2 regions of the Clostridium sp. DFI.1.208 genome follow, and region 1 is predicted to be linked to the other one. Evidence: riboswitches for the same ligand, from Rfam matches in the RefSeq annotation. Region 1 holds a riboswitch; the other holds the start of a gene.

Region 1 (5,429 bases):
CCGCCATATTATTCCATTCCTCAATAATTCCCTCTACCGTTTCCTGCAATCCAAAAAGATCAATGGTATATTGTGCGGCTTCCTCAAAACTCCTTGCACATATTTCAGTTACATAATTTTCCGGGACAGGAAGATTTCTCTTTTTCAAAAACTGAATATCTATATGCTCCCATACATCCATTGAATCCAGAATTGTTCCATCTAAATCAAAGATTGCCGCATTAAAATCCATGTTTCTTTTCCTTTCTGCAAAATAAATCTTTCAGTTCCGCAGCAGCAGCTTTTATATCGGACTGCGCTATGATGGCAGATACAACAGCCAGCCCGTCAATTCCCATGGGCTTGAAACGCCCTGTATTTCCTTTATTGATACCGCCAATAACAACGATCGGCAAAGAAACGGCTGTGCGGATTTTCTGTAATTCCTCCATTGATACAGAATCAGCGTCGGTTTTAGTTCCAGTAGGGAACATTGCGCCAACTCCCAAATAATCTGCACCATCCTGTTGTGCCTGTATTGCTTCTGCAATGGAAGATGCAGATACTCCCAACAGCATATTTTCCCCAATTACTTTGCGGACGGCAGCCGCAGGTAAATCATGCTGTCCAATATGTACCCCCGTAGCCTGCACAGCCATTGCAATATCTATCCGGTCGTTTATGATAAGGGGAATATGGTATTTATCCGTAACCTGTTTCACGGCAACAGCCTGATTGTAAAATTCTAATGAGGACAATTCTTTTTCTCGGAGTTGTATCATTGTGCAGCCTCCTAAAATTGCCTGTTCTACCGCTTCTGTCAGGCTATCGCAGCTCATTAGTTGACGATCAGTAACAAGATAAAGTGTATAATCAAAGTTCATTTTGCACCTGCCTATTCTTTAGATAAACCATGCTGATACAATTCGTAGAAATGGTGCGTTGGGCCACAGCCTTTTCCAATCGCAAGAGAGTGTTCGATTGCCATTGTGACATAAGCCTTTGCAGATTCGACTGCAAGCGGAACACTTTTTCCCTTTGCAAGCTGGGAAGCGATTGCAGAAGAAAAGGTACAGCCTGTCCCATGAGTATTTTTCGTATCAATGCGGGATGTTTCAAAATGGTAGAAATTTTCTCCATTAAATAGGACATCAACAGCATTTCCTATATGATGTCCACCCTTGACAACAATCGCCTTACAACCCATGGCATATATTTTTCTTGCGGCAGCCTCCATATCTGAAACTGTGGAAATCTGCATATCTGCTATTTTCTCTGCCTCTGGAATATTCGGAGTAAGTACATCGGCCAGTGGAATTACTGTGTCTATCAAGGTGGAAACCGCCGTAGGATTCATCAATGGGCAGCCATTTTTGGCATACATAACCGGGTCGATTACGACATTTTGGGGCTTATATTGTAATAGTTTCTTTGCCACCGCTTTCATACATTCTGGTGTAGAAAGCATACCGATTTTTACTGCGTCCACTTCAATATCTTCAAATACGGCGTCAATCTGTTTTTCAATCATATCCGGGGTAATATCTTGGATGTCGATAACACGGCTGGTGTTCTCTGCAACAACAGAAACAATAACACTCATTCCAAATACACCGTGAGCAGAAAAAGTTTTCAAATCAGCCTGAATACCTGCACCTCCGCTGCAATCTGATCCGGCAATGGACAATACTTTTTTCATTTTGCATTTTCCTCCATTCTCTCGTTCCGATAGGCCATCTTCCAAAAAGCAAGCTCTAACAAACTTGCTTTTTCAAAAATATCAGCCAGATACTTTTTATTTGCTACTGATAACCCGGCACATTTATGCTCTGCAAAAGCAGACCATTCTTTGCAGCTTTCTGCATATTGTTCATCCGCATAATCTTTGATAAAGTCCCAATATCTTGATTCTCTGCTTGTGGGGACAGACGCCAGTTTGCGGAATATATAGCTGTAACTTAACATACAGGGAAGAACCGCCATTAAAATTTCTTCATTCTTTCCATGTGACGCAATCTCAAACATGAAATCAATGTAATTTTGATTTTCAGGCAGAGGAGCGATCAGTTCAATATCATTATCCGTCATGCAAAATTGCTTTAGATAATCCAGACGCACTTCTGATTCCGTATCATTTACAAAATTCAGCATGGAATAGTAAAGCTGAATTTCTCTTAATGTATCAGCATGAAAAATTGCCTTGCCGTATATACGGGCATAGTTTTTCAGATAGATACTATCCTGAATCATATATCTCTTGAACTTTTCAAGAGGTAGCTTTCCAGTTTGCACTTCCTGCACAAATGGGGTAGCTGCACATTCTTCCCAAATGGGGATGTTGCGGGTTAAAATGTCTTTCATAAATGCCATGTTTGTTCCTCCTAAAATAAAAAAATAGAGCCTCTAAAACAATTAGAAGCTCTTTCAGACGCAATACGAGCGTAAGAAATTGCTTCCCTACGCCGGTATTAGCCGACAGGTCCAGAGGTCAGGTCTTACCTTTTTCAACTTGTTCAGTTCCCTCGCAAACACATATCATATCTTATTCAATTAAAAAGGACATTCCCAAAACAGAGAATGTCCAAAAAATACGAATCTGTATTCTTTAGCTCCCTGCGTTGGTATTAGCCAACAGGTTCAAAGGGTCAGGTTTTAACCTTCTCAACTACAAGGTAGTCCCCCTGCTTGAGTATTATTATAGTTAAGAAGTCCCGGAAAGTCAAGGTCTATAGAATTCAAGTTAGCAAACCTTATTGACGGGATTTTTCTGTGCTGCGCTGCGGTTGTGGTGGGGAAGAAATCTCTAATAGGTATTCCACATTGGCCCGAACATTATGAAGTTCTTTCATATCATTTTTGGCCTGCTTATAGGCAGAATAGGCTTTCCGTTTTTGTTCCAGAAGATCGGTGTATTCCTCCCGGAGAGATTTGACAGAGGGGAGCTTTTTGATTCCCAGCTCGTCAAAATGATTCTTTGCCGCCTGGTGCAGCAGAATTTCAGCTTCATGTTCTGTTCGGAATTTTTTGCTGTACCCGGCTTTGCGATATTCTACATAGACAGCCCGCGTTTTCGCATAGTTTACGATCTGTTTTTGCAGCTCGGCATTGGCGTTCATTTTTGACTCCAGATCTTTGATCTGAACGGATAAGGTATTGAAATTAGTGGTAGTGGCGTTGGCTTTTTCCAGAAGATCCTCATAACCCATATCGCCATGTTCTTTTAAGTAGAGCACTGCCTGAGAAAGCTGCTTTAGATTGAACACTTTTGCCCAGCGCTCATAACCAGGGCCCTTGCCGGAACGGATTGCAGCTTCAATATCAACCAGCAATCCAACTTTGGAAACCGTTTTTTTAGAAAAGGCATGGCGGGGTTTTACTGTCCGTGTACCGGCAATCCGTTCTTTGATGGCCTGTTCTGTATAATCGCCTTTGAGCGTATCGCATCGGGTATAATTTTCTTGTCCCGGAACTCGGAACCGAAGATGTTTTCTTTCACGGTTGACTTCCAGCCCAGCAGTTTCCAGCTTCTGTAGAAGTTCCTCAAAATCTTTTGGCTTTTCCTCTAATGCAGCATCAATAGCAATGCGTATCTGCTCCTGAAAGGAAGGCTGCTTTTTATTTCCCAGCCATGTGCCATAATGCTCCCGGCTGGGTTTCGGATTTTCTACAATCGAAAGTCCATGCTCCAAACACAGCTTGTCATTCATTCGCCGGATTGCCCAGGTAGAGCCCCAGAAGTTGCGAAATTTTTTCTGACAGTCCAGTGTAGTAGAGTTGATAATGATGTGATTATGGACATGGTGCTTATCCACATGGGTGCAGACAACAAAGGCATGGTTTCCTTTTGTGAGCTTCAGTGCCAGCTCCCTGCCGATCTGATTAGCTTCTTCTGGCGTAACTTCGCCGGGCTTAAATGCCTGACGGAGATGGTAGGCGATCACATCATCTGCACCCTGATTTCTGCCGGTCAGATTTGCATACTGTCGTTTGGACAGAAGAAACTCTGCATCAGCAAGCCGGGTATCACACTCATAGCCATAAATGAATTTTCCAAAATCGGTTTTCTGCGGATTTTCTACATAATCAATAATATCTGAGATCGCAGTAGAGATATTCCGACCTTTTCCTACATGCAGAGGCATCAGTCTTGTGGTCGCTATTTTCGTCACCTCCTTAACTTAATTCCAATCAGAGAAGTTATAATTGCAGAAAAAGAGCGGGGCTGCCTATGCGCCCCGCCAAATCTGCTTAACCAAATATAAAATCCTTTAAGGCACTGTTTGCCCCGCCAATGATCCCTACCAGCCATGCAGCCGCCAGAGGCAGACCGTATGGACTGATAAGAAAGGCGATCATAAGCCAGGCAAGACCCGGCAAAAATCCTGCGACAAAGAACAGCACCAATGCTGCCAAAAAGATGATCCCGGAAAGAATCCCAAGTACCGCACCGGAAAGGACCACCAAAAATTTACATACCAGATAAAGAATCCCCGTAACCAGCATAAAGGGAAGTGCCAGTAATTTACCTATCAAACGCATACGCTTTGCCTCCTTTCAGAAGGGCATCTGCCCTTATAAAAATTTTACCGTGACGGCAAAAAGAAAGCAACGGCTTTCCGGCTGTTTATGAAATGTTTGCAAATCCCCGGATCAGTTTGTCCATGCCATCCCAAAGGCTGTCCAGACGGGTGCGGATGTCATCTATATCTGCGGCATAAATATTGCCGGTCTCATTGGCCCGTCTGGTATATTGGTTTAAGTTATTGGAACAAATGCGGAGAAGCCGGATCATTTCCTGAATATCTCCCATATCAAGGTGAATGATGTAACCGTCTACGGCCATCTTTCGCAGATATGCCGACAGGTTGGTAATGCCAAGTTCCGCCATGCGTTCTTTTACCAGTTCGGCCTCCGGTTCGGACATGACAAATTCGACGCGGACGGATTTTTTGTTATGCCCGCCCTTCATCGTTCCAACCCTCTTTTATGAGATGAGACCTCCTGTGTTGAAACCACCGTCTTTGCTCTTTTGAGTTTTTCCCGCAAGGTGGTCTTTTCCAGCTTATCAAGATATTCCTCCAGATTTCCGGCTGTCGCATGATAGCTGCGTTTGAAGCGTTCCCGTTTTAGAATCATCATCAGCTCCGGCTCATTTTCCGGCAGATAAGTCATTGTTTTAGGGGCTCCATGCTCTGGCATAAACCGGTTCATAAGCTGTCTCCGTTCCTGATAGGGAATCGTGATAACATTTCCATCCGCAAATGCAACGGCTACATTTCCGATTGGACAGGTCAGCTTTTTCATCCGTTCCACATGTTCTCTATAATTTAGCGGATAGAGATTGCCAAATATTTTTCCGTCCCTGACTTCTTTCAAAGAGATGGCATAAGCCAAAACGGGATCATTTGTCTGTTCCTGGTAAAACCGCCACACTTTATTTTCATGGCTTC
Region 2 (5,429 bases), on a different contig from region 1:
TCTGCTTCTGCCTGCATGGCAGTATCTACACGCTTCGCCGTTGCACCTACAATTTTATCCGGTCCCATAAGTCTCCGCGCTTCTTTGACGGGCAGATCCTCTGCACCGACATGGACGCCAGCCGCATCCACCGCAAGAGCAATATCCACACGATCATCAATCATAAGCGGTACCCCATAAGCATCCGTCAGCTTTTTTACTTTGCAGGCAAGCTCATAGTATTCCAGCGTTGTTCTGTTTTTTTCTCTTAGCTGTAAAAGAGTAACACCACCATGTAATGCCTGTTCAAGCCGTCTAAGAAACTCCTCCTCTGATAAATCTGTTGAATCGCTTACCAGATATAATGTTAAATCAAATTTCATAGCCCTCTCCTAACCTTTGCTTTCGCAAAATCCAGCTCATCCATCCCATATAAAGAATCAAACAGTGATGCATGAAAGCTGCCCGGTCCGTCTGCGATTGAAACACTTTTCTCTGCAGCCAGCTCAAAGGTCAAACATGCCGCCAAGGCTGCATCAAGCGAATTCTCTGTAACGGATAAAAATGCAGCTGCAATCACATTCAGCATACAACCTGTCCCTGTACAAAGCGTCATCAGGGAATCTCCGTTTTCTATAAAATATATCTGCTTTCCATCTGTCAGGATATCCACTTCTCCACTGCATAAGACACAGCAGGCATGTCTGCGTGCAAGCTCAGCCAGCCACTTTGCACTCTTTGCAGGAGCTTCTCGATCACCATCACCGACATCAATTCCCAGGGCATGACTGTCACGGCCGCTGATTGCCTTCAGCTCAGAAAGATTTCCTTTTATGATAGAGAATCTTCCCTTCTGCAACAGCTCCTCTGCAAACGTTTTGCGTAGCTCACTGCATCCGACACCAACCAAATCAATGATTACCGGAATACCATTCTCATTTGCACAGTGAAGACTTTTCTTCATGGCAATCGAGCGGTTATCATCAAAATTGCCAAGGTTCAGTGCCAGTGCCTTACTGCATACGGTAATCTGTTCACATTCCATCGGATGCTGCGCCATGATTGGCTTCGCACCCAGTGCCAGTACAGCATTTGCACAGTCATTCATGCTGATCGGATTGGTGATGCAGTGAATTAGATTATGACTGTACTGCAGTTGTTTTCTCAGGCTCCAGAGCTTCTCGTACATTCCATTCTCCTCCCAGCTTTTTCTGCATCTTAAGCAGCATACCACTGTGCTGCATGGATGTCAGAAATACAAATGCTATACTGCCTCCGATGATGGTTCCCATAAAGAAGCTCGGTACATAAAACATCCAGGTCAGACCGTTTCTTCCCCACAGCAGCGCCATGACTGGATAGGACACGATTGCCCCGATGATTCCTGTACCAATGATTTCCCCCAGAACTGCTGCCCACAGCTGCCCTTTGCTGATTTTATAAAAGATTCCTGACAATGCTGCACCAAATACAGCTCCGGTTAATGCTAACGGTGGAATCCCCATAACCGCCATACGGATGACCCCAATCAGTACCGCACACAGAAACGAATACCAGGGTCCCATTAACACTGCCACTGTAATATTGATAAAGTGCGCCATCGGACACATACCCTCCACACGCAGGATTGGTGATATGACAACTCCTACGGCTACCATCATTGCCAGAAAGACATGGCGAAAAACACGATGTTCATTTTTCATTTCTACTTACCTCCTGTTTGCTTTCCTTTGGGATATAAACAGGAAGCACAAAGAAAACAGCTCTCCCGGTTGATATCCCAAGATCGGTCGAAGCCATACAGCTTCCTCTCAGCCTGTCTGGCAGGCTCCCTCGCTGAAGTTCTTTGTACGGTCGGAGCTCCCCTTCCGTATGCAGCAATAAAAAAGAGATACAGCAAACGCAGGCCATATCTCAATATGCAGTCACTCATATTGTACACATCCCTACGTCGGCATTATCCGAATCAGGTTATGGGTCGAAGCGAGCGCTTCCTCTCAGCCGTTTCCAGCTCCCCTTTTTTATTACATTAAAATGTTACCACGGTTCAAACGGAATTGCAATGCTGTTTTTTCTGAATGCCGAAGATAAAAAAACAGTCATGGATTTTCGGATGTTCTCAACAAAAAATGACCGTTTCCACCCTATGGGATACCGCTTGTCCCAGAATGCTTGCAATTTTGCTGCTATTCCGTATGATGAATGTACAGAGGTCAGTGTTTATACAGCTGTCCCGTTGTCCTATTCACTCTGATCTCTGCACACTGTTATGATAAGAAAGGGGGGAGGGCAGTATGCTGCAGGAAGGAATGGAAGATTATAAGCATATGATTGTATCAGAACAGCCTATTTTTCATGCATACATCGACATGCGTTCAAATACACAATATCATTTAAACGTATATGTTTCACCATGGTATAAAGCATACAATTATATTTTCTGGATTCAGAATACAGCAAAAGATAAAAGCAGAGTCTTTCGTACAGAGCATGTGACACTGGACACATTTCTTGCGAATTATGTTTCCAATGATAAAAATACACACGAGCATCTCATTCGCGAGTATATAACAGAATGGCTTTCATCCGGTGTTCTCAATGCTGAGGAAACTATCTTTTGAATGCATTTACAGTCTGCCTGTTAACAAAAAAACAGGCTTCTCTTGACTGCATAGTGTATTGCGGTTATAATACACTTGAAGAGAGGTGGATTGCATGAATCTACAACATATAACGTTTAATAAAAAAGAGCCGATGTATCCGCAGCTCAGTCGTTATATCAAAAAGCTGATTCTCGCCGATGAGCTGAAGCACTATGAAGAGCTTCCCAGTCGCCGTGAGCTTGCACTACAGCTCTCCATCAATCCAAACACGGTACAAAAAGCTTATAAACAGCTGGAGGATGAGGGAATCATAAAGACGATCAGCAATGTGAAAAGCGTTGTTATTGTCAATGAGGAAACCTTGGAAAAGCTACGCAATGAAATGATTGAGGTAACGATGAAGAAATTTGTAAAGGAGTGTCAGACAAGCGGACTGGATTTTCAACAGACGATTGCCTGGCTTACAAAGCTATGGAACACATAATTTTTATTTCCAACAAGTGTATTGCGACCGCAATACAGAAAGGAGACTGCAATGAAAGAGATTCGCTTATTTATTGAAAACACTTCTGCCCCCTATGTGAATAAGATCATATTTCTGTACGTGGACATCTTTCTCGTCCAGCTAGCACTATGCTTTATCAATATCACCAAGGATATCAACACTATTATGCTTCTGACGTTCTATCCGAGCTTTCTACTGCTCTTTCTGATTCACAGAAGCCGCTATAAAACCTTTATGAGTGAAGGCGGATTAACCCGGGTTCGCCTACTTCCGATTCGCAAATCAACCTTTCTCTATAGTGAACTGCTATTTCAATTTATGACCTATCTTGGCTTACTCTGCACACACATTTTGGCATGGACTGCTCTTTACTTCATGGTGTCAGATAAACAGCCGTTTCTCAGCAATTCCTTTCTGTTCTTTCAGCTCTCGCAGGCAACTGCAACAGCCTATATGCCCTTTACGGTAGTTGTTTTAATCCTCAATATATTAAAATTGATTACAGTAACCTGCATCAGCACCCTTTTGTTAATCGGTATGGAGACATATAAAGGATTACAAACAGTCCTACTGTATGCCGGTCTTCTAATTATTTTCCTCTTTATTAAGTTGATTATGGCACAAACGATGCCAGATCTACAGGTAATTGAGGACTGGTACGCAGCTGCTGCCATGCTGCTACTTATCCCCGTACATGCAATACAGTTGAAATCCTGCTTCATGTGGAAAAGGAGGAAGATGAAATGAATAAGACAACTGCCTTTATAGCCTCTGCAGCCCTTGCCTCTATTTTATGCATGAGTCTACCTCTCCTATATGCCGGACAAGCAAACTTCCCTATACAGGATGTGATGGGGAATCGCTCAGCACTGCATGGTGTCGGCTTTGATAGTACCGTAAATCTGAAGGAGGCATCCATTTTGATATCCTATGATGAGCGTGCCAGAGTATCTCATGAAATAAGAAAACCGCAGGAATATCTGGGTTCCTCTTATACATCCTTCACGTATGTATGTGAGGATGACTGCAAGCCAATCAGTGACTGGGAAAAAGCAAAGGATCAATACAGTACGGATATGACATCCTATGAGCGGCAGCTGAACAAAGCATCGTTGTATGTATCCGTAATGGTGACAGATAATCAACAGCTGATTAACGATTTCGGATTTATCAAGACAGAGTTAACTTATAATGCGGATAAGGAGCATATCCTGAAAGAAGAAGGTACGTACAACACTGAAGAAAAAAAGATCATTCCGGGATGGATTCAGCCGGAAAATATGGCAGAATTCGGTGGTACCACGCAAACAGTTTATCATAATGGGTATTATTATATACTTCCACCGAGCACCACGGCGATGAGCGGTCAGAATTACATCTATCGTGCAACAGTAATGAACTATCCGGAAAGCTATAGCATCAATACAGATACGGAGCACAACTATTACGCTATGAGCACATATCTGAAGGTGGAAAAGCTGACAAACGTAAGCATGGACCGAAATTATCTTGCAATGCAGCTCTCGTCAAACCATATATTTGTATTCAGCGAAAAAAATCAAAAGCTGTATATCACAAAGTATGACCTTAACGGTAATTTGAAGGATGAAATCAGTATAAAGGACTTCCATTATTTTGATACCATTTATAAGAATGACAAGTATCTTTGCTTCAGCTATGATGATACAATTCAGATTTTAAATACAGACACCATGCAGCTCCTGCATGTAAAAAACAAACAGCTTCTTTTAGAAGGTGGCGATTATGCGCCTATTCACGATATTCTATATAAGAATGGAAGAATCTATGTTTCTATGAGCACAGACTCAGGATACTATACGAACAAGCTCCTTGTTATAGAAAACGGCAAGACCGTATATGTCGGCACGCTGGATTTCTTAAAACTAAAGCCTTCCCTCACAGAGCTGCCCGCTGATTGTATTCCTGTCAAATTCAGGAGGTAAAGAACATGCTGAAACGTGAATTTAAACAACATATGCGCCGCCTTTCAAGAGTTCTGCTGGCAATTACACTCGCCTATTTCATGGTCTCTGCCTTTATCATGCAGAGCATTTCATCAAATATCCGTTTGCTATACAGCAGTACTACATGGATTGAACTATTGCCGCTAAGCTACAACCTCTTTTATGGTGTTACAGTTTGTTTCTTTGTACTTATATTTTTCTACTATATCCTGCGGACACTGTTTGATTACCGTCAGGGAAAGACACGATGGATGCTGCTGGCTTCAACACAAAAGCCACGCATTGTCGCAGATGCTCTTCTGTTGGCCATCCTATTGCTTATCTTTTATCTGATCAGTCTTACAATTTTATATTTTG

What was found. A riboswitch is a leader RNA that binds a small molecule or an ion and turns the genes downstream of it on or off. The one in region 1 is predicted to bind thiamine pyrophosphate.
Region 2: linked by a shared signal. The riboswitch ahead of thiW (energy coupling factor transporter S component ThiW) and the one ahead of NE665_RS05475 (TenA family protein) in region 1 are both predicted to bind thiamine pyrophosphate.

The regions. Positions count from the first base shown of each region.
Region 1 is NZ_JANGCA010000007.1:86,638-92,066, forward strand. It holds gene NE665_RS05460 (HAD family phosphatase) at 1-232, opposite strand, end outside; gene thiE (thiamine phosphate synthase) at 222-863, opposite strand; gene thiD (bifunctional hydroxymethylpyrimidine kinase/phosphomethylpyrimidine kinase) at 875-1,678, opposite strand; gene NE665_RS05475 (TenA family protein) at 1,675-2,349, opposite strand; TPP riboswitch at 2,416-2,513, opposite strand; TPP riboswitch at 2,573-2,672, opposite strand; gene NE665_RS05480 (relaxase/mobilization nuclease domain-containing protein) at 2,730-4,139, opposite strand; gene NE665_RS05485 (CD1845 family protein) at 4,228-4,518, opposite strand; gene mobC (plasmid mobilization relaxosome protein MobC) at 4,604-4,948, opposite strand; gene NE665_RS05495 (hypothetical protein) at 4,945-5,429, opposite strand, start outside.
Region 2 is NZ_JANGCA010000014.1:22,248-27,676, reverse strand. It holds gene thiE (thiamine phosphate synthase) at 1-362, opposite strand, end outside; gene thiM (hydroxyethylthiazole kinase) at 359-1,168, opposite strand; gene thiW (energy coupling factor transporter S component ThiW) at 1,119-1,682, opposite strand; TPP riboswitch at 1,906-2,007, opposite strand; gene NE665_RS09145 (hypothetical protein) at 2,274-2,600, shown strand; gene NE665_RS09140 (GntR family transcriptional regulator) at 2,695-3,066, shown strand; gene NE665_RS09135 (hypothetical protein) at 3,118-3,834, shown strand; gene NE665_RS09130 (hypothetical protein) at 3,831-5,051, shown strand; gene NE665_RS09125 (hypothetical protein) at 5,057-5,429, shown strand, end outside.